DNA from 2 places in the Calothrix sp. UHCC 0171 genome. Region 1 is predicted to be linked to the other one. Evidence: predicted binding sites of a transcription regulator. Region 1 holds the regulator's gene; the other holds the start of a gene.

Region 1 (10,571 bases):
ATTACTCAGCATTTTTCCCTGTCAATCGAGCCAAATACCTCTCAATGAGCAAAATAGCGACAATATCATCAATGGGGCGTGGAGGTTGGCGCATTCCTGGGGGTAAAATCTTATTTAGTCCTGTGGGTGGAAACATTTGCCAATAGCGATCGCGTGCTTCTAAAGTAGTGTAACGCTCGTCAACTGGAATAATGTTAAATTGTTCGCCTAGTTGCGATTGTAGGTCTTTTTTCCAACGTTTTGAAGTTGTTTGATCACCCATAACCAACAGGGTAATAGGGTACTTTTCGCGGAGATTTTGAATTACACCTATGGCTGCTTCTGAGGACACAACTTCGTGGTAGCATAACTGCCGGTCTAGTCCCATTACCGCAACACCACATTTATCTTTACCGGGATCGAATCCTAGAATCATTGGTTGTGTCAGCGAAAATTGTTGTTCTGATGCCATAAATTTCAAATTTAAAGATTGGGAAATAGGAATTAGAGAATCTAAAATAATTATTTGATTTAGATCAATAGTTATTTAATGCTTACATCTTTACTTCTGCTCTGAGAAAGATTTTCAAAGATTTTGATTACAGCGATATAACAACCTATGTGCCAAAAATAACTTGACCGTTTTGAATAGCAATAAATTTGAGTCTTAATGGTCCAGCTGTAAATGTATCCTCTGCGGCGATCGCTTTTATTTCTACAGGCTGTCCGTACTGCTGCAATTGGGACAAAAACCTGAGAAATGTACTATCAATTTGAATATCATCTAAAATACCTGCATTGCGGGCGCGAAATTGGGAAGCAGAAATTAATAAATCGAGCCTTTGTCGCAACTGAGATACAGTCATTGTCTTTGAGTCTGCATTGGTTGCAGCTAAAATTTCACCACTCTTAAATACAATTTGATTTACAGAAGCATCTGTAAAAAATTCAATGGGTTTTTCTCCACGTACGTAATTTCCCGCAGAAAAGACACGGACGACGTACTGACGACCATCGCTAATTTGTTTACTGAGTTGCAGAATCCGTTCTGGAGAGACTTGCAAAATTTGGAAATCCGGGGGTAGATTGCTACCTGGTTCAGTTAATCGGGCGACTGCATTCAAATTAGCTTCTTTGAGCAATTGCACTGCCGCTTGACGCGCTCCTTCTGGTTTTTGAACACTCACCACTGCCGAGGCAATCAACTGTCCCCTTACTAATGCCAATTTCCCTAAACGCAGGTCACGGAAAGATTGGTAGTATTTTTCTAGCCGGGTAACTTCTTGTTCGAGGTAGCCTTGTTGGGTTTCAAGTTCCTTCAAACGTGATTCGCGCTGGGCAATGATTTGTTCGCGTGCGGTAATTTCAACATTACGCTTTTGAATCAATTCATCGAGCTGGGTAATTTTACGATCGCGAGATTCAATGGCATCTTGACGCTTTTGCAATTCGCGATCGCGTTTCTGAATGGCGTTTTTGGCTTCGTCGATGGTTGCCTTAGCCACATTAAAAAGTCGCTGACTTTCTGCTTTTTGCAGTGCTATCTCCTGTTGCAGCTTGTTACGTTCGTCGTAGACGCTCTGCAACTGAGATATGGCTTGTTGGTACTGGGCAACAACTTGCCCAAGTCGCGACTGTGTCCCCCGCAGTTGATTTTGGGTTTTCGCTTGTAGATCAATTGTGCGGTTGAGGGCAGTTTGGGTTTCTTTTTGCTTTTTGTTGACATCTTGGAGGTTTTTGTTAGTTTCCTCCAAGCGCTTTTGGGCTTCGGCTTGTTGAGTTTTGGCTTCGTTGAGTTCCCCCGTCACCAGATTGATTTGATTTTCGGCTCCTTTGAGTTGTTCGCGCTTGCGACGTAAATCCTTTTGGATATTTTCCAACTCAAATACACCTTTTCGTAATCCATCATCGGCGAGAAACAAAATACCTAACGTTGATGCCGAAATCCCAATACCCGTCAAAATTGTGATGACAACTGCCGTATTTTTGGGACGCAGGTTAAAAAGTGAGAGTCGCTTTTTGCCAACCCGTGTGCCGATGCGATCGCCTACGGTGGCAATAAAGCCTCCCAAAATCAGAATTGCTGTAATCAGGATGTACGCGGTGGTCATCGTTGCCTACCGAAACGTTTCCAGATACAGCCTAATACTTCTAAACCAGTTGTGTGGGGGATTAGAGATGGGCAATATCCGAATGTACTCAATTTAGAGATTTACCTCCAGTGTTGATGGGATTTATATAAAGCAAATCAGATGGGATTTGGCTAACTAATGCTAGCTTATAGCCGCCTGACAATTGAATACAAACATTTACCACCTCAATTCCCCCGGCTAATTCTCCACAAACTGGCTTAAGTTGATTGGCTTAAGTTAATTGGTTTAAGTTAATTAGCTTAAGTTGATTGGCTTAAGTAAATTGGCGACTTAAGGTGACAGGCTTGTGGACAGTGATTTTTTTCTTGTGGATTGAAATCATCTTCTTTTCGCGCAAGTCACCCAACAAGCGAGTCACGGTGACACGAGTTGAACCAATAGCCTCAGCGATGGCTTGATGCGATAGTTTCAAATCAATGGTGATGCCATCCGCACAAGGAACGCCAAAATCGCGGCAAAGAATTAATAAAAAGCTTACTAACCTTGAACCCATATCGCGGTGAGCTAGCGTTTCAATCATCATCTCTGTTTGTAATATCCGCGAAGAAAGACCCCGCAGCATCAACATCGACAATTCTGGATTTTCCTTTAGCGCTTGCTCGACTTGTTCAATGGGTGCAGACAGCAACTCCACAGGGGTAAATGCAACCGCGTGGTAAAACCTGTCCGACTTATTTCCTGTTAATAAGGATAAAACGCCAAATACACTATTTTCCCGTAGTAGTGCCACCGTTATTTCTTCTCCCGCTTCGTACACCCTGGAGAGCTTTACTGCGCCTTTGAGAAGAAAATAAACTCTTTCAGCAGGATCGCCGGGAAAAAAGATGGTCTTATTACGTTCAAACGTTTCCACGACAGGTGGAAACGCTCCGGTCGCCATCTGACGAAAAACATTTGCTAGGGCTTTATCTTGTGTCACGATCATCTCCCTTCCCCTACCCAATGCCAGAAAATTAAAACAGATTACCTAAGAATACACTTGAAAAATCAATATTACATTGTCAACCTTTTTGTACTTTCCTATACTCAACCTCGCTATATCAAGCTTTACAAAGTTTATTTGTTCACCATGATACATAATTTTTGATCTTTATCGCTACTACTTTTTGATATCTATTTACAAAAACTCTTATGCGAAGCTTTTATTAAGAAAAAACCCCGATCGCCAAAAAATATCTTAAGAAATAAGTAGTTTTTGAATTGGTCATTAGGTATTGGTGATTCGGTCTCAATAATTTGTTGTTTGTGGGGTAAAAAAGACACATCAGAAAAAATCAGTGACAAGTCCAATCCAAATAATAAAAAACTATACCTTTTATCAGGGTAATTAGGACAAGCTTAAATACTTAGATACTGATTAGTTTAGAGTTTACAAAAGCTGAATCCTGACTGCGATTCTGCTGAAAAGACTTTTACTTATCTGCTATTGAGTTTATTGCTAGGTCAGAGAAATGCTTTATGAGCAAGGCTAAATACTCAGTGTTCAAGGGAAAAGTCAGTTACTCTCTTGTAACTCCAAGAATTTTTGATCCCCATATATTAAGATAATGCCTAATTTATCTATAATTACCGATTGGCGCTGGCTTGAGAATCAGATTAGGTAGAAAAATTAGGAATGAAATAAAGACAAACTATACCTCAGATTCGAGTATGCTCTAAGGAATGCGTTCGTTTTTAGCGTCGTATCTCCAAGGTGAGAACACCTATGCGTAACGTGGCTTTGTTGCTTGAAGAATACATATGCTAGACCTAACTGGAAAAAATGCCCTTGTTACAGGGATTGCCAACAACCGCTCGATCGCTTGGGGAATTGCCCAACAATTACATCAAGCCGGAGCAAATTTAGGAATTACTTACCTTCCCGACGACAAAGGCAAAATGGAGAAAAAAGTTGCTGAACTCGTTGCACCTCTAAACCCTAGTTTATTTCTTCCTTGTAATGTCCAAGACGAAGAGCAAATTCAATCAACGTTTGCCACAATTAGTGAAAAATGGGAGAAGCTAGATATACTGATTCACTGCCTAGCTTTTGCTAGTAAAGATGACTTGAGTGGCGATTTTAGTCAAACATCGCGATCGGGTTTTCGTACAGCACTAGAAATTAGTACATATTCCCTCATCCAGTTAGCGGGCGCAGCCAAACCATTAATGACTGCCGGTGGAAGTATTGTCACCCTCAGCTATCTGGGTGGTGTACGTGCCATCCCCAATTATAATGTGATGGGTGTTGCTAAAGCTGGACTCGAATGTAGTGTTCGCTATCTTGCTTCGGAACTCGGACAAAATAATATCCGCGTCAATGCTATCTCAGCTGGTCCCATCCGTACCTTAGCGTCGAGTGCTGTCGGTGGGATTTTAGACATGATTCACCATGTTGAACAAGTGGCTCCTCTACGTCGCACCGTTACCCAAACCGAAGTTGGTAACACCGCAGCATTTTTGTGCAGCGACTTATCTAGCGGTATTACTGGACAAGTGCTGTATGTTGATGCTGGATATGAAATCATGGGAATGTAATCAAAATTTTGGGGAAAGGGGAGATATAGAAATATAAAAATTATAGAAATATAAAGATATAACCTGGCGAACGTAGGAAAAATATCTGATTTTCCTCTTCTCACCTCTTCTACTCCCCCACCTCCCACTTGCCAATTAATTATGCAAAGCCTTTCTTCTCATCCCCAAACATCTAGTTTTCCCACACGTATGGCATCGGTAAGTCGTACGACTGGAGAAACTGACGTACAAGTGACCATTAATTTGGACGGAAGCGGAGTTTGTCATGCAGCTACTGGTATCCCCTTTCTCGACCATATGCTGCACCAAATTTCTTCCCACGGGTTAATTGATTTGGATGTCCGCGCCACTGGTGATTTACATATCGATGACCATCACACGAATGAAGATGTCGGTATTACTTTAGGACAAGCACTCTACAAAGCATTGGGCGACAAAAAAGGGATTGTTCGTTTTGGTAACTTTCTCGCACCCCTGGATGAAGCTTTGGTTCAAGTAGCTTTGGATTTTTCTGGTCGTCCGCACTTGAGTTATGGTCTTAATATTCCCACGCAGCGAGTTGGTACATATGATACTCAGTTGGTGCGAGAGTTTTTTGTGGCTCTTGTGAATCATAGCCAAATGACATTACATATCCGGCAACTAGATGGTATTAATTCTCACCACATTATTGAAGCCACATTTAAGGCTTTTGCACGGGCAACTCAAATGGCGATCGCAATTGATCCTCGACGAGTTGGGGTAATTCCTAGCTCTAAAGGTGTTTTGTAAATTTGAATAGGGAGGAAAAACTGGGATAATGACTTTCTAGCAGCCCGAATGTCATTATCCCTCCTCTCATTTCAAAACCCAATTTTCTTGGTGGAGTTTTTCAGCAGACCCTACTTAATTAAGCTTTGATCAACAAAAATAATCCAACCGTAATCATGACACAAGCAGCGACAGTGTTTATTTTTTTGGTGATTTGAGAACTAATCAGTAATCTGGCTCTATCTGCCATAAAGGCATAAGCAAGTTTGACACCACCGACGGCTACTATTGTAATTGCAATAATGATGATGGTATCAAAAAAAGATATTTTAGCAATATCAATAAAAGCAGGGAAAAAACCAAGGTAAAATAAGGTCGCTTTTTGATCCCCAATTGTAATCAAAAGCCCTGCCAGAAAACTTGATACTAAAGAGGATTTCACAAGTTCCTCTATCTCTATATTCCTGGGTTTTGAGCGAAATAGTCCCATTCCCAGCAAAATTAAATAAATCCCACCCAGGTATTTGCTCAGGACAAATAGACTTCCCATTGTTTCAGCTAGAAATGATAAGCCCCAAATGGCTATGATGATGAAAAAAATGTCACCAACTAATATGCCTATGGTTGTGAAAACACCATGAATAAATCCAGATGTTGCTGATCTGGTGGAGACAGTCAAGACACTGACACTAGGAATAGCAGCCAGAATTAGCATGGCAATAAATAATGCAACCATGCTGTTAAATGTCATACTTTTTTGCCCTTTTACGAACGGAGCAATGCCAAATACTCATCCCGAAAATATCGCAAAGTGCTAAACACCGGATTGGGTGCAGATTGTCCCAAACCACACAAACTCGTATACTTCACCATGTCAGATAATTCTTCTAGCAAGTCCAAATCAGGCATTGACGCTTGTCCTTCCCGAATCTTGCTCAACAATTGATACAATTGTACCGTTCCCACTCGACAGGGAATACATTTCCCGCAGGATTCATCCATGCAAAATTCCATAAAAAATTTGGCAATATCCACCATATTGATAGTTTCATCCATGACAATCATGCCACCGGAACCCATCATGGAACCAAGTTCAGTCAAGGATTCATAATCTACGGGAGTATCAAAGGCTGATGCCGGAATACATCCCCCAGAAGCTCCACCCGTTTGCACTGCTTTCGCTGTCCCATTGGCTACACCTCCCCCCATTTCCTCGACAATTTGCCGCAAGGTAGTTCCCATGGGCACTTCAATTAAGCCCATGTTGCGAATATTACCTGTCAAAGAAAATACTTTTGTGCCTTTACTTTTTTCCGTACCAATACTGGCAAAAACATCCGCTCCATTACGAATAATCCAAGGCACATTAGCAAAGGTTTCGACATTATTAATTAAAGTTGGAAATCCCCACAAACCACTCTCCGCCGGATAGGGAGGTCGGGGACGAGGTGTGCCCCGTTTACCTTCAATCGATGCCATTAAAGATGTTTCTTCGCCGCAAACATAAGCCCCTGCACCAACACGAATATCAATTCTGAAATCAAAGGGTGAGTCAAAAATGTGACTACCTAATAAACCAAGTTGTTGGGCTTGGCTAATGGCAATTTGCAAACGCTGGGTTGCTAAGGGATATTCGGCGCGGATGTAAATATAACCTTGGCTAGCACCGATCGCATAGGCGGCAATTATCATTCCTTCGATGACGCGGTGGGGATCACTTTCCAGTACGCTCCTGTCCATGAATGCGCCGGGATCACCTTCATCGGCGTTGCAAATGACAAATTTCCGTTCCCCTTTAGCCTTGGCAACGGTAGCCCATTTGACTCCTGTCGGATAACCAGCACCACCCCGTCCCCGCAACCCACTACGGGTGATTGTATCTACGACTGCACTGGGATTCATTTCCCGTAGTACCTGGAAAAGCCCTTGATAACCACCTGCGGCAATATAGGCTTGAATTCGCTCTGGATTGATTTTGCCAGTATTTTCTAGGGCGATCGCAAATTGTTTGGTAAAAAATGGATGTGTTAAATCACCACGTTGGACTGTTGTCTCTCCCCCCTGAAGTGCTGTAATAATTGATGCTGCATTATCGGGGGCAACTTTCTCATAAAGCTGACTGGGATTTTCTGGATTTGATGGTGTATCAACTCGTACTAATGGAGCTTGACAACACAAACCCATGCAACCAACTCCAGATACTTGGACTTCATTTTCCAAACCAGAGCCTGTGACAGCTGCTTCAAGTTGCTGTTGCACTGCTTGGGAGTTCACAGAGATACAACCAGCCGCAATACAGCAGCGAATTTGAATGGGTTTATCAGATTGGCGTTCCTGTTCCGCAATTTCCATTAATTCGATTAAATCCATTTGCAAAAGCCTTCCATGCTGAGATTGCTGGGGTTATTTTTCTGAGATTAAGGAAAAATATTGAGGATATTGTGAGGGAATCAAACTTTAGAAATACTACAAATCCTCCAACACCTGATAATATGTAGTTCGCCTAAATATCTATCATCAAAATTGATGTGGGGATGGGTAAATCGAGGAGATATGCAAATTTTTTAAATCTAAACACAACAACACCCAAGCTACGACTTGCCTAGTTATTTCCTCTCATTGATTTTGCCACGTAGGGATGAACTAATAGCATTAATTTCACACTCGCAGTGAAAGATAATATTTAGTTGCATTGCCCCCTCTGGACTACACTCATGAGGAAATGTAAGCTTTCGAGTTGGGTGTTGTTGTCAGTTTACGAGACAGATGATGCAACAGTTTTTCTCCTTAATTAGATTTAACTTGTTTTTCTTGACTGTTTTATCTGCCAGGGAAGCTTTTTATTAGCTTCAATTATTAAGTTAGCACTATTTCATCAAGGTGAATTGAGTTAGACAAAAAACTTTACTTTTATTAGTTTTTCAGCAAAATTAAGTTTACTTTTAGTAACAGTTAGCCAATTCCTAATGAAACTCTGCTTGTTCAATAGTACCGTGGAAAAACTCAGCATAGCGATCGCAAAGCGTCTCCTGCGGAGAATCGCTCCCAAACCACCAACCCAAACTTAACTGTGATGGAATTGTAAACCCTGCAAACTCTCGTTCAGCAAGAATTTCCCCACCAAAAGGAATGTAGGTATGCTGTCCATCTTCTGTTTGGTTTCCCCATCGCGGAAATGATATTTTCAGGGGTTTTCCATTAGAGTCAATAACTAGAGTTAAGCTAATAGGCTCATTGTCAATTTGAAAATTTGCTTGGATAGTATTGTCATCAATGGCTTTCCAACTAACATCTTTCCAATTAACAGCTTTTTGGGTATCCTGTGGCGGTAACAAAGCTGAGGGCAACCAGATAAGTTCTCCTGCGAGTCTACCAATAGAAGAACGGACAGTATCGGGATTGCGATCGCTTGCAACAGGTACAATACCCCAGAGAGAGAATTGTACTCTACCTTGAGCATTGGTGTAATAATCAGCACCAAAAAATTTAGATAGACGTTGCCCGATCGCAGCTTTCCAAACAAATCCTCTGGTTGAGAGTATTTCCGATGCTTTCATAGGCAACCATTTATCACCCAATTTAAAATTTCCTGCCATTTTCAACTCCACGGAATTAGCTAAGGGAGTTCCGGGGGTAATTGCGTGTAAAAAGTAGCGTTGTACTGGAGGTGGTAATTCAACAACCATATCCTGAGTGAACTTGGTTATTGTCGGTTCAGTTTCCAAAGAATGCCAAATCCGATTTACTTCACTACGATTTTTCATTTGCAAAATTACTAAGGCAACACAGGCAAGAACAATTAATGTACAAATACCAACGAGAATTTTTACTAACATCATTATTCACTCACCTAATTTCCTATTTCTCGTGAATGCTTGCAGATTTTCTGGCAATCCCAGCACTCACCATCTATAACTTGAGGAATCGCACCTGATTCTGATGGGAAAAATAGCCTTTCTGGACAAATTTAAATGCCAGCACTGTAGAACTTGCATCGTTCTGGGTTAATTAGGATTTGGAACATATACACCTCTATTTTCCAGGGAAATATTTACCCTCAATTTGATTTATAGAGGAATCATTTGAGGAAGTTGTGAGAAATAGAGTACAATTCCCAACTTTTGGTAAAACTCAAGGATATGAAAAAGGATATATTTTCCTCACAAAATCCTCAAGCTATTGTCATAACCTAAATATTGGGGAGATATATCTTGTCATTAATCCTAATTCCCAACATCTGCCAACCAAGCCCTCTCATATCAGTAAATTGGAGGTAAGAGATATGACATTTATATTTAAAAATCGCACTCATGCAGGACAAATGTTAGCGCCAAAACTCGCAAATTACGCTCACAAACCAGAGACAATTGTAATTGGTTTAACCCGTGGAGGTGTTCCCGTTGCATATGAAATTGCCATAGCACTCAATTTGCCACTTGATATTTGTATCGTGAGAAAACTGGGTGTACCGGGCAGCGAAGAACTGGCAATGGGCGCGATCGCATCTGATGGTGTTATGGTTGTAAATGACGATATCATTCGTGAATTTCACATTTCTCAGCCAATCCTCGATGCCGTTATAGCTAGAGAACTGCGCGAATTACAACATCGAGAACGAGTTTATCGCGGCAATCTTCCACCAGTAAACTTGGTAAACAAAACAGTTATTCTTGTAGATGATGGTATTGCTACAGGTTCAACAATCCGTGCTGCGATCGCTATTATCCAACAAGAAAAACCAAAATCAATTATTGTTGCTGTTCCTGTAGCTCCAATTGAGGTTAATCAAGAGTTGCAAACTGAGGTGGATGGGGTTGTATGTGTGATAACTCCAGAACCTTTTTACAATGTGGGCTTGAGGTATGAAGACTTTTCCCAAGTCACCGATGAAGAAGTACATTATTTACTAGAGCGCTCACGTGCGAGATTTGCCGAGGTGTAGGTTGATTCGGAAATATCAATTCAATCAATATCCCCAATTTATCCATCAGTTGGGGATAAGCTGACGTGCAGCTAAACTGTACTAGGTAAGTGGAGAACAAAAATTCACAATTGAAAGTGTTGTTGTCAAACTGCTTCTAGAAGTAGTCTGACTATAATACTCAGCACTTAGCAATTACTACTTCGCCAATGCAGACTATTGTTGTTAAAATCGGAACTTCCAGCCTTACC
Region 2 (10,571 bases), on a different contig from region 1:
TTACAAATGAAGGTGCTTTCTCTACAGAAGTAAATAAAACAGGTTACGAAACCTTCGATTTCAATAATGGTGCAGTACCTGGAAACGACAAAGTCAAGTATTCATTTTCCAAGGGTAGCTATTCAACAACTGCATATTCTGGTCAAACAGGTATATATTCTGACAAGTGGGCACCTGCTGGTGTTAACGCTGAGGTTAATAATTCCAAATATTTAGCTGTTTTCCAGGGTAACAATACAATCATTGAAGCTTTAGGTGGTAAAGTTTTCAACTACTTTGGTTTTGATGCAGGTGCTTTAAGTGGTGGTAATACAATTGAGTTCTTTAAAGGAGGTAGTGCAGTCAAAAAGCTGACTTATGAGATGATGAATTCTTTGGCAACTGTTTCGGCAACGCAACATGGTGGGCAGAAAAATGCTTTCTTTGAGATATTCTCAACCAGTGAATTAGATAACTTTGATAAAATCGTCCTTTCTCAAGTTGGCGGTGGTGGTTTTGAAACTGATAACCACACATTCCGTATTGGTAAAGGTGCTTATAGCGCCAGCGTTCCTGAACCCGGTGTAGTCTTCGGTTTAGCTACTGTTAGTGGTATGTTTATCCGTAGTCGCAAAAAGCAAAAGACTGCATAATTTTGCGGGATAGGCAGAAATTACTTTTCGTCAAACCTGATTTCTAATTTATTTAGCCTAATCTGTTTGACTTTGAAGATAGTTAAATCTACTTTAATTACTTGCCACATATATACATCAAAACATCAAAAATATGGGGTTGGACAAAAATCCAACCCTTTTTAATTTGTGTTTTGGGTCTTGATAGTGGTAGTAACAAAACATCTCCATAGTCACAAAAGTTTCCCAGGAAAGCGATCGCCAAAATGGATTTATTGTTTTAGACTGCAATCTCTTGACAAAAGTGCAATTATCTAAATCTACCCTAGATTACAATGCAGCATAATCGAAACTATAACTGTTGTAATTGATTACTTACCGATACGAATTCCACTGAGAGAACCAAGCACTCCGAACACCTTAAGCACCCACAAAACGACGGCGATGACAACTGCAATGTTCAGGATTTGCTTGATTTTCCTATCCATGGGAATGTAGTTGTTCACGAGCCACAACAGAACCCCAACCACGATGAGAACTATCACAAATTGGACTAGATCCATGACGAACCTCCTTGCCTACGATCTAAAATGATTTTCAGGGCTTCTAAACCCATCTCCTCGATACAGTTGCCACTAATGTCAGTCACCTAGACAGGGCTAGTTCAAATATCAACGACTGCATTAATTTCATACTAAATCAATTACCCCAAAAAGAATTCCAATGTAACGATATGGAGATGATGTAGATAATAATTATGAACATTTAACTAAGTAGCTATTTGGGGTTTTTCTGTACCAAATTTCCACAGCAAGATGACACCCAAACCAAACAAATTGACTAGGAAAACTACTAACCCCCCGAAAAATGGAATTAGTGCCAAAACTGTCAGGATTGCCAAACCCACCAAGAACTGCTGCTGTAACGACTGTTGGCGTAGCCTCTCGGAACGAGAATCATCATTACTGACTAGGCGTTGACCAACAAAAAGTGCTACACCTAACGACCCTACCAGAGAAGTAACGATCGCAGTCAGGGTTAATAACGGAATCAGGGGGATACCAATGAGCGTAATCGCCAGAAACACACTGACAAAGACAAAGGAGATGATTGCCCCCATTCCCCATAGAGCAGTTAAACTGGGGTGCTGATGCAATTTTGTCGCCAAATTTTGCAGGAACTGTGGGTTGGTATGCAAAATAATCAGTCCGAGAATAGCTGCGACTACGGCAGCACTAATTCTAAAAATGGCACTGAAGAAATAATGAGCAAAGAAGCTACTTCTGCCCTGATTGGAACCATACATCATGCCATGTCGATCGCTGAATGTTGCTTTCTCACCACCAATAATTGCACCCGGTTCCTGTAGGATTTTGCCGCCAAAGGAATAAGCATCAGCTTCTACCCGCGCTCCTTGTTTCAGGATGACATCCCCGCCAAAAGCGATCGCAGTATCCAAAACTCTAGCATTAGGGGATACGGTGACACTCCCACCAAAAGCCAGGGCATTTTCGACAACTTGATTCTCTGGTACGGTTACGCTTCCACCAAAACGAATGAGGTTGGTATTGTTGATATTGATATCAGTCTGCGCCAGGGCATTGCCTGCAAATATTAAGCAAATTGTAGCTATAAAAGCCAGAATTAATTGTTGCCATTTCATAGATTTTATCCTCGTGAATGACAGAAATATCAACTATCTCTCACGATATTGAAAAAATATGAGGAGACTGTGAGGAAGGCATGATATCATGTCCGGCTGAATCTTATTATTACGAGTGACACGAAGATTTGGAGACGCGGGGACGCGGAGAAATTTTAATTGTAAGAAGTGATTAGGCAAACATAATACTCAGTCCTGATTAATTTTTCTTTCCGTCTCCCCATCTCCGCGTCGGTTTTATCATCAATTATTCCGGCAAACCTTTAGGTCTTCCCCCAATATTAGGGCACTACTTAGCTACTGATTGCGTCAAAGAATCTACCTTAGTTAAATCTGCGTCAATTTATTTGATGCTTAATTCGATGCTGACTCGGCATTGAGTGAACCACAATCAACTGGCAGCTTTAGGCAGCATAAATACCTGTAAACTAATATGGCGAGTAAATTCCATCACAAAAACATGCGATGGCGTGCGTGGGTAACTAACACATCATTCAAGCCGATGAGACTACGCACTGCTTTTCGATTTTGGCGACTTTCATTCAAGTCCTCTTTCGCAATACTATCTTTAATATCTTTCATTCTGGTGATGATACTGGGTAACTTTGCCCCTGTTGTGGCACAGGAGTTCCCAGAAACACAACCCTATCCAGGTGTACCCGAATTTCCGGCTCCCCAGCCATATCCCCAAGCCCCACAATTTCCCCAACCACAACCAGTCCCCATCCCCCTACCTCAACCAATACCTTTAGAACCGGAGTTTCCATCCTCTACGGTTCAGCCAGTACCACAACCCATTCCCCAACGTCCCCGACAAGAGATTCGCGGGGTGTGGATGACTAATAATGACTTGAATGTGTTGCGCGATCGCTCTAAACTGAGCGAAGCCATGAGCCAGCTACGAAGGCTCCACTTTAATACAGTTTACCCTGTCATCTACAATTCGGGTTACGTTATGTATCCCAGTGCGGTGGCACAAGGACGAAACATCCAGCCTTTTATATATAGAGGCACAGAAGGACAAGATATTATTGCGGATGTGATTAACCAGTCCCATCGTCAAGGGTTGCTAGCAATTCCCTGGTTTGAATTTGGTTTCATGGCTCCGGAAACCTCTGAGCTAGCTTTAAATCACCCCAACTGGCTCACGCAAAAACGCGACGGAACGAAAACATCAATTAGTGCTGCGGGTGAGGTTGCATGGCTCAATCCGTTCCACCCAGAAGTACAAAAGTTTATCAGTGACTTAGTCTTAGAAGTCGTCACTAAATACGATGCTGATGGTATCCAATTTGACGACCATATGAGCTTGCCCCAGGATTTTGGCTTCGATCGCTATACCCTGGCATTGTACACTCAAGAAACTGGCAGACCAGCCCCAACAAATCCCCAAGACCAAGCTTGGATACGTTGGCGTGCTGATAAAATTACAGCATTCATGGTGCAGTTAAACCAAGCTGTAAAAGCCAGAAAACCAAATGCGATTTTCTCTGTTTCCCCCAATTACTACGATTTCGCCTATAAATTTCAACTCCAAGATTGGTTGAACTGGGTACGTTTAGGAATTGTCGATGAGTTAGTTATGCAGGTATATCGTGACGACTTGCAAGCATTTAGTGCTAAACTTACCCGTCCCGAAATTTTAGAAACACAGCAATCAATACCTACAGGCATAGGTATTATGGCTGGATTACGAACTCGGCGAGTTCCAATTCAACAAGTGCAATCGCAGGTTCGAGCCGCACAACAACGTGGTTTGGGTGTCGCATTCTTCTACTATGAAAGTTTGTGGGATACTGGTCCTGAGGCTCCCAGCGATCGACAAACAGGATTCCAAGCAATTTTCCCGAATCCCGCACTTCGGGCTAGAGCAGAATTTTAGCTTGACTCAAATCTCAATTTCTCGATTGAGTATTGGATTTTCTACCTAATCTGGCTAGAATCAGATGTAGCAAATTTAAATCATAGAAGCACAAAATTCAGACAAAATTAGCCCTACCTCTTCTTAATCGGTAAGGATAATCAAAGCTTTCCTGTTATCAAAGAGATTTGGCAAGGGGTTTGATATTTAACTGTGCTGACCTACTTTCCCTAAATCTACTCTGCTTCCCCGGAAATATTGTGACGTTTTTTGTTGGAGATGTCCCATTTTTAATTTTTCTGACGTAGAATAGTATATCTGTTCTAGTAAAATCTCAGATTCTATACTCCCAGCAAATCAATAACTAATATATTTACAGGTGAGAAAGAGGCAAAAATGGCTGTAAACACCGCAGATGGAAATGGTAAAAAAGAGGCAAAAATGGCTGCAAATACCGCAGATAATAATAATGCTGCCAAGCAAAAAGCCCTTGGTGTCGTACTCAACCAAATTGAGAAGACTTTTGGGAAAGGTACGATTATGCGCTTGGGTGATGCCAGCAGGATGAGGGTAGAAACCATTTCCAGTGGTGCCCTAACTCTGGACTTGGCGTTGGGAGGTGGCTTGCCTAAAGGACGTGTGATTGAGATTTATGGACCAGAGAGTTCTGGTAAAACAACAGTAGCCTTACATGCGGTTGCGGAAGTACAAAAGGAAGGTGGCATTGCAGCTTATGTGGATGCGGAACACGCATTAGACCCTGTATATGCGGGTTGTTTGGGTGTTGATATCGAGAATTTACTGGTTTCTCAACCAGATACTGGGGAAGCAGCCTTAGAAATTGTTGACCAATTGGTACGTTCTGCGGCAGTTGATATTGTCGTGATTGATTCAGTAGCAGCATTAGTCCCCCGTGCGGAAATCGAAGGGGAAATGGGCGATGCACACGTTGGTTTGCAGGCGCGGTTAATGAGCCAAGCTCTACGTAAAATTACTGGTAATATTGGTAAATCTGGATGTACTGTGATTTTTATTAACCAGTTGCGTCAGAAAATCGGTGTCACCTACGGGAATCCAGAAACAACTACTGGTGGTAATGCTTTGAAGTATTATGCGTCGGTTCGTTTAGATATTCGTCGCATTCAAACCTTGAAGAAAGGTACTGAGGAGTTTGGTAACAGAGTTAAAGTCAAAGTTGCCAAAAACAAAGTTGCACCGCCTTTTAGAATCGCCGAATTTGACATTATTTTTGGTAAAGGTATTTCGACTATTGGCTGTTTAGTGGATTTGGCAGAAGAAACAGGTATTTTGAGCCGTAAAGGTGCTTGGTATAGCTACAACGGTGAGAATATCTCTCAAGGGCGTGATAATGCGATTAAATACATGGAAGAAAAGCCTGATTTGATTGAACAAATCAAGAAACTCGTCCGTGAAAAACTGGAAATGGGTGCAGTTGTCTCCGCTAATTCGGTACGCAAGACAGCCGAAGATGAGGAAGAAGAGGAAGACGAAGATTTGGAAGAGTAAAGAACTGTTGAGTAGGGGAGTGGAAAAGGTAAAAAATTATCTTTAGTTTTTATCTTTTAGTTTCCTTTCCCCTTTTCCTCTTCTTTCTCGACAGTACCATTTACCATTCACTAGTAATGATGCTTTTGTTGCTGTGCTGAGAGCGGAGAAGAATTATCAAACTAATAATTTTCTTGGTTCTAGTTGACTGGAACAGTCCACCAAGCTAGTGCATATGCTTGCTTAGGTTCGTTGACTTGTTGCTTGTATTGGACACGGATTTTATATGCACCAGCTACGGGAACGGGACAAAAAACATGTTCGACGCTATCAACTTCACTAATCGAAGCACAATTAGCAACGGTAGAACCATTTTCTTGAACTAAGTATAAATCAAGATTATTTAAACCGCGATCGCGAAAATTTTCCCCTTCTTCATACATCTGATTATTATTTTTATCTTCGAGTTCGACTAATCTATCCCAAGTTAATGTCACCGCCACAAAGCTATTTGCTTTTAATGGTTTTGCTAATACATAATCAACAAATGCATTAGCGGCAACGGTGTTATAGTCCCAACCTAAAGCCGCTACAGGTTGATTGGGTTGCCATTGCCCAGCGCTAAATTGTTGTAAAGCCCGCGACGCATTCAAATGTCCCGCACCCATTTGGGCATGAAGGGGAATTTTCGGGTTTTGATAGGCATCAGATGCTAACCAGTCTAAATTTTGCTTGTCAATAATTGTCCGTGTCATGCCTAACCGCAAACCGTCACCCTTATCTTTCAACTTATCAGTCGAGTTCAACAAAACAGCCTTCATGACTTCATGGCGACGAGAAGCATGACTCCAGTTATTTTTTTTGTTTTTTAATTCTCGATCACCAAATTCTTGTAACAAAGCAACCGTTCCAGTTAAATGTGGTGCTGCAAAACTAGTACCCGTAACTTTATTTACCTTACCATCAGGATTCAACATTCTGATATTACTACCAGGAGAGAGAATATTCACTGAACGACGCGCACCGAGGTTAATTTCTTTACCTGCCAATCGGGCTGCGGCACCTTCATTGGCAGCAGCTAAGTTAGAAACATCAACTTTGTTAAAAACTTGTTCACGACGGGAAGAAAACGCCACATTCATCGCATTGTAATTATCAGTGGGAATAGGAATACCACCCTTACCTTGATTACCTGCGATCGCATATAAAACATCATGTACCCGACTTGACCAATCAACACACATTGTTAACAAGGCATTCCCATCTAACACCGCATCCGGTCGGGGATCACGGTTCAAAGGTTCGCCAAAGCTAAAATTTATCGCCCGCACATCTCCACCGTTTTGCGTGGCAATATGCTGCGCGGTTAAACATTCTTCTGGTTGTCCTTGACTTTTAGTCGCACCTACCGCCGCAGAATACAAACGTGCATTCGGTGCCACTCCGGGGAATGCTTTATCTTTACTCACCATCACACCCGCAACATTATGTGCATGTGGATCAACACCACTATTTGACTTTGCCGGAGTATTTCGCAAGAAGACTGCCACCAAAGACAATGCATGGTTATTAGAAACAGCTTTATCAACCCCAAATTTCCCTGGTCTGCCAATTTCTACCTGACCAATTGCAATTTTTCGTCCAGTCAAGTTGTAAGGAGGTTTGTGCAACTTCAGAGCATCAATACCCAAACTATCAATTGAACTGCTAAAAGTTAAAGCCAGCACCGGAGTAGTCAAACAAGCAGCACTCAAGCCAAAAATAATCCAAGTTTGTTTTTTTGTCATTTTGTCAATAGGTTATTGGTAGTTATTAATCATTAGTTTTAGGTATTAAGAATTTAGAATAACTCTTTCCCCTTTTCCCTTTCCCCTTTCCCATGTAGGATGGAATTAGGATGAGATTTTCTCATAGTTTTGTTACAATGCATACAGAATTAAACCGCGTCTAGACCCACCAGCCATGACCTACACTCAATCAAAGAAACCCATTGTCATTTCTCCATCAATTTTATCGGCTAACTTTAGCCGTTTAGGAGAAGAAGTTCGTGCCGTTGACGAAGCTGGTGCTGACTGGATTCACGTCGATGTAATGGACGGTCGCTTTGTTCCTAATATAACCATTGGTCCTTTGGTAGTAGATGCAATTCGTCCAGTGACGAAAAAGCCACTAGATGTCCACTTAATGATTGTGGAACCAGAAAAATACGTTGCAGATTTTGCCAAGGCTGGTGCTGATATTATCTCAGTCCATTGTGAGCATAATGCTTCACCCCACTTACACCGCACACTTGGGTTAATTAAAGAGCTTGGGAAACAAGCAGGTGTTGTACTCAATCCTTCCACACCTTTGACTTTGATTGAGCATGTTCTCGACCTTTGTGATTTAGTTTTGATTATGAGCGTTAACCCTGGTTTTGGGGGACAAAGCTTTATTCCCACGATGGTGCCAAAAATTCAAAAGTTGCGTCAAATGTGTGATGAACGGGGTTTAGACCCTTGGATTGAGGTTGATGGTGGTTTAAAGGCAAATAATACTTGGCAAGTATTAGAAGCTGGCGCAAATGCGATTGTAGCGGGTTCTGCGGTTTATAATGCACCCGACTATGCTGAAGCAATTAATGCAATTCGTAATAGTAAGCGTCCTGCGCCTGAGTTGGCTAAAGTTTAATGACATAGTTTCAGAATCAGGCTAATGAGTGAGTCGCGACTATACAATCATGCGATCGCATTCATTAGTCTTTCTAATTTTGATTCCAACCAGTAGAATTTTTTTTGCATAAATAATAATCAAAATTAAACACCACTTAGATATTAATCGCTATCTTTTTCATGTTTTTTCATCTGACGACGGAGTATTGTACCCGCAACAATTACAGTGCCCAAAATCATTGATGGTTCGGGAATTGAGCGACTATCACCATGGGATTTCGTCATTAATACAAATGCACGTTCCACTGGTTCACTATATTCTCTCGACCAATTATGAGTATCTCCTTCATAAGCGCTGATGCCAGGAAGCCCAAAACCGCCGCTTGTAGTCTCCCAATAAATCCCATCTAGCTCAAAATTTGAGGATAAATGTAAACCTAACCAATATTTATTATTTGCAAGTAAATTAACCGGAGTTGCTAAATCAAAAGTATAAGCAAACTCATTGTAATAACCATATAAAGCCCGACCTGTAGATTTTTTGAAAATATCAACACCATAACCAGAAATAAAAGGTTGAGTATCTGGTGTGCCATCGCGATCGTAAAATAATGAATATTCAATAGTTCCATCCCAAATAGATTCGGGTGATTCTACTGTCCAAAATTTAATACTATTTAAAATAGTATTTTCCTTAATGACAAAATCTTCCGCTTGTATCCATACAGTGGCTTCTCTCCCAGAGATTAAATCAGGAGAACCATTATTAAAAATTTCTTTGTCTTGAACTGGTTGTGAAGAACTTACAGAAGTAGCTTGCATTGCATTTACCACTCTGGGATAAACAACTTCCACCACAGTAAATAATATTCCCAAGCTAATTGGGAGTAAAAAACGTAAGCTAGTAAACAAAGTCATAAACTTTCTCAATAAATAGTAAATTTTGTAACTATTACTTTCTTGCACTCTGACGAGAATGCCCTTTAATACATACGTTAATTACTCAAACTGACAGTAAAATTACGCAATATAATAGTTACATATAAGTAATTCATAATTCTGTTTTTCCTCTAATAAACTTCTTTTAATTATGTAAAATCACTTATCTTAATGTCAGAAAAATAGAACTAGTGAAGTTACTGTAATTGTCGCAGCAAGAAGCATTTAATACCGTGCCCAATACTGGTATAGATTGTTAATGCGTAAATTAAATGAGTATATAATCACACTCCAATTTATTAAAAACACTGATATTCATTTAATGGAATTTGAGTAGTAGAAATTGTTGCTATTAGTTAGGATGAAACTTGAGCAAGAATCTCTTGGTATCTCTTAGTTGTCGCTTTGCGAAAACTGAAGAGTATCAAGTTTTTGATGGTTAGAGTGTTAGATATTAAGGAGCCGGACTCTGAAAAAGCTTGAAACAAAAGGGGTTGAAAAACTCATTGCGCCGCTAATCGCTCTACTTGGGTTTGTGTGCTTAATCCAGTGGCTAATAACAGGTGATTTGCGATGGTCTCAAACTAGGGAACCCATATATAGTCAAAAACAACCACCTTTGGTGATGAAAGGGGGAGACCCTTATGTACGTGCATTGATGCGAACTATTTCCGCCAGCGAAGCCAATACTAACCGTCCCTATTCGGTTTTATATGGTGGAAAACATGTCAATGATTTGAGTCGCCATCCTGAAGTTTGCGTCACTATTGTTAATGGTCCAAATAAAGGAAATTGTTCAACGGCAGCTGGAAGATATCAAGTTATTAATACGACTTGGAAGCAGATTGCGTCTCGCTATCACCCCAAACCCTCACAATTTATGCTGTGGTCTTCTTATAGCTTTGAGGCTGAGTATCAAGATGTCGTAGTTTATCGGTGGTTGAGTGACTCGCAAGTTTGGGGAACTGATATTACTCAATTACTGCGTCAAGGTAAGTTAAATAATGTTTTAAAGTTACTTTCTCCGACTTGGACAAGTTTGGGATACGGAATTGAAACTAATTCGATGAGTCGTTATCTACCAAGTATTTATCAGAAAATGTTGCAAGATGAGTTGAAAGCGACAAATAAGGTTAATAGTTAATGAGAAAGTCGATGGGGAGACGCGGAGATGACGAGAAGAATTGATGATAACTGATTAGTTGCAGTTAATATGAGACCATTTATAACATAAATATTAAAGATAGCCACGCAAGGGGAAACCCGGTTTCTCATCGAAAAGTCAGATGATGCTCGATACTTAAATCCAAGAAACCGGGTTTCTTTGGTCTTAAGCTTTG

What was found. Region 1 encodes NtcA, which controls nitrogen genes in cyanobacteria. Its sites were predicted from a motif close to TNTGTANNNNNNNNTACANA; they were not measured.
Region 2: a site for NtcA is predicted at 7,557-7,576, ahead of rpe (ribulose-phosphate 3-epimerase). Genes of this name have one in related genera too.

The regions. Positions count from the first base shown of each region.
Region 1 is NZ_JAYGHN010000018.1:110,535-121,105, forward strand. It holds gene VB733_RS15370 (pre-16S rRNA-processing nuclease YqgF) at 2-451, opposite strand; gene VB733_RS15375 (DUF3084 domain-containing protein) at 597-2,090, opposite strand; gene ntcA (global nitrogen regulator NtcA) at 2,386-3,057, opposite strand; gene fabI (enoyl-ACP reductase FabI) at 3,873-4,649, shown strand; gene hisB (imidazoleglycerol-phosphate dehydratase HisB) at 4,791-5,420, shown strand; gene VB733_RS15395 (LysE family translocator) at 5,539-6,150, opposite strand; gene nuoF (NADH-quinone oxidoreductase subunit NuoF) at 6,165-7,769, opposite strand; gene VB733_RS15405 (DUF6920 family protein) at 8,363-9,238, opposite strand; gene VB733_RS15410 (phosphoribosyltransferase) at 9,682-10,341, shown strand; gene proB (glutamate 5-kinase) at 10,530-10,571, shown strand, end outside.
Region 2 is NZ_JAYGHN010000008.1:123,676-134,246, forward strand. It holds gene VB733_RS08905 (PEP-CTERM sorting domain-containing protein) at 1-632, shown strand, start outside; gene VB733_RS08910 (Thivi_2564 family membrane protein) at 983-1,174, opposite strand; gene VB733_RS08915 (hypothetical protein) at 1,381-2,274, opposite strand; gene VB733_RS08920 (hypothetical protein) at 2,725-2,856, opposite strand; gene VB733_RS08925 (glycoside hydrolase family 10 protein) at 2,861-4,156, shown strand; gene recA (recombinase RecA) at 4,577-5,662, shown strand; gene VB733_RS08935 (S8 family serine peptidase) at 5,842-7,428, opposite strand; gene rpe (ribulose-phosphate 3-epimerase) at 7,604-8,311, shown strand; gene VB733_RS08945 (PEP-CTERM sorting domain-containing protein) at 8,455-9,210, opposite strand; gene VB733_RS08950 (glycoside hydrolase) at 9,683-10,375, shown strand.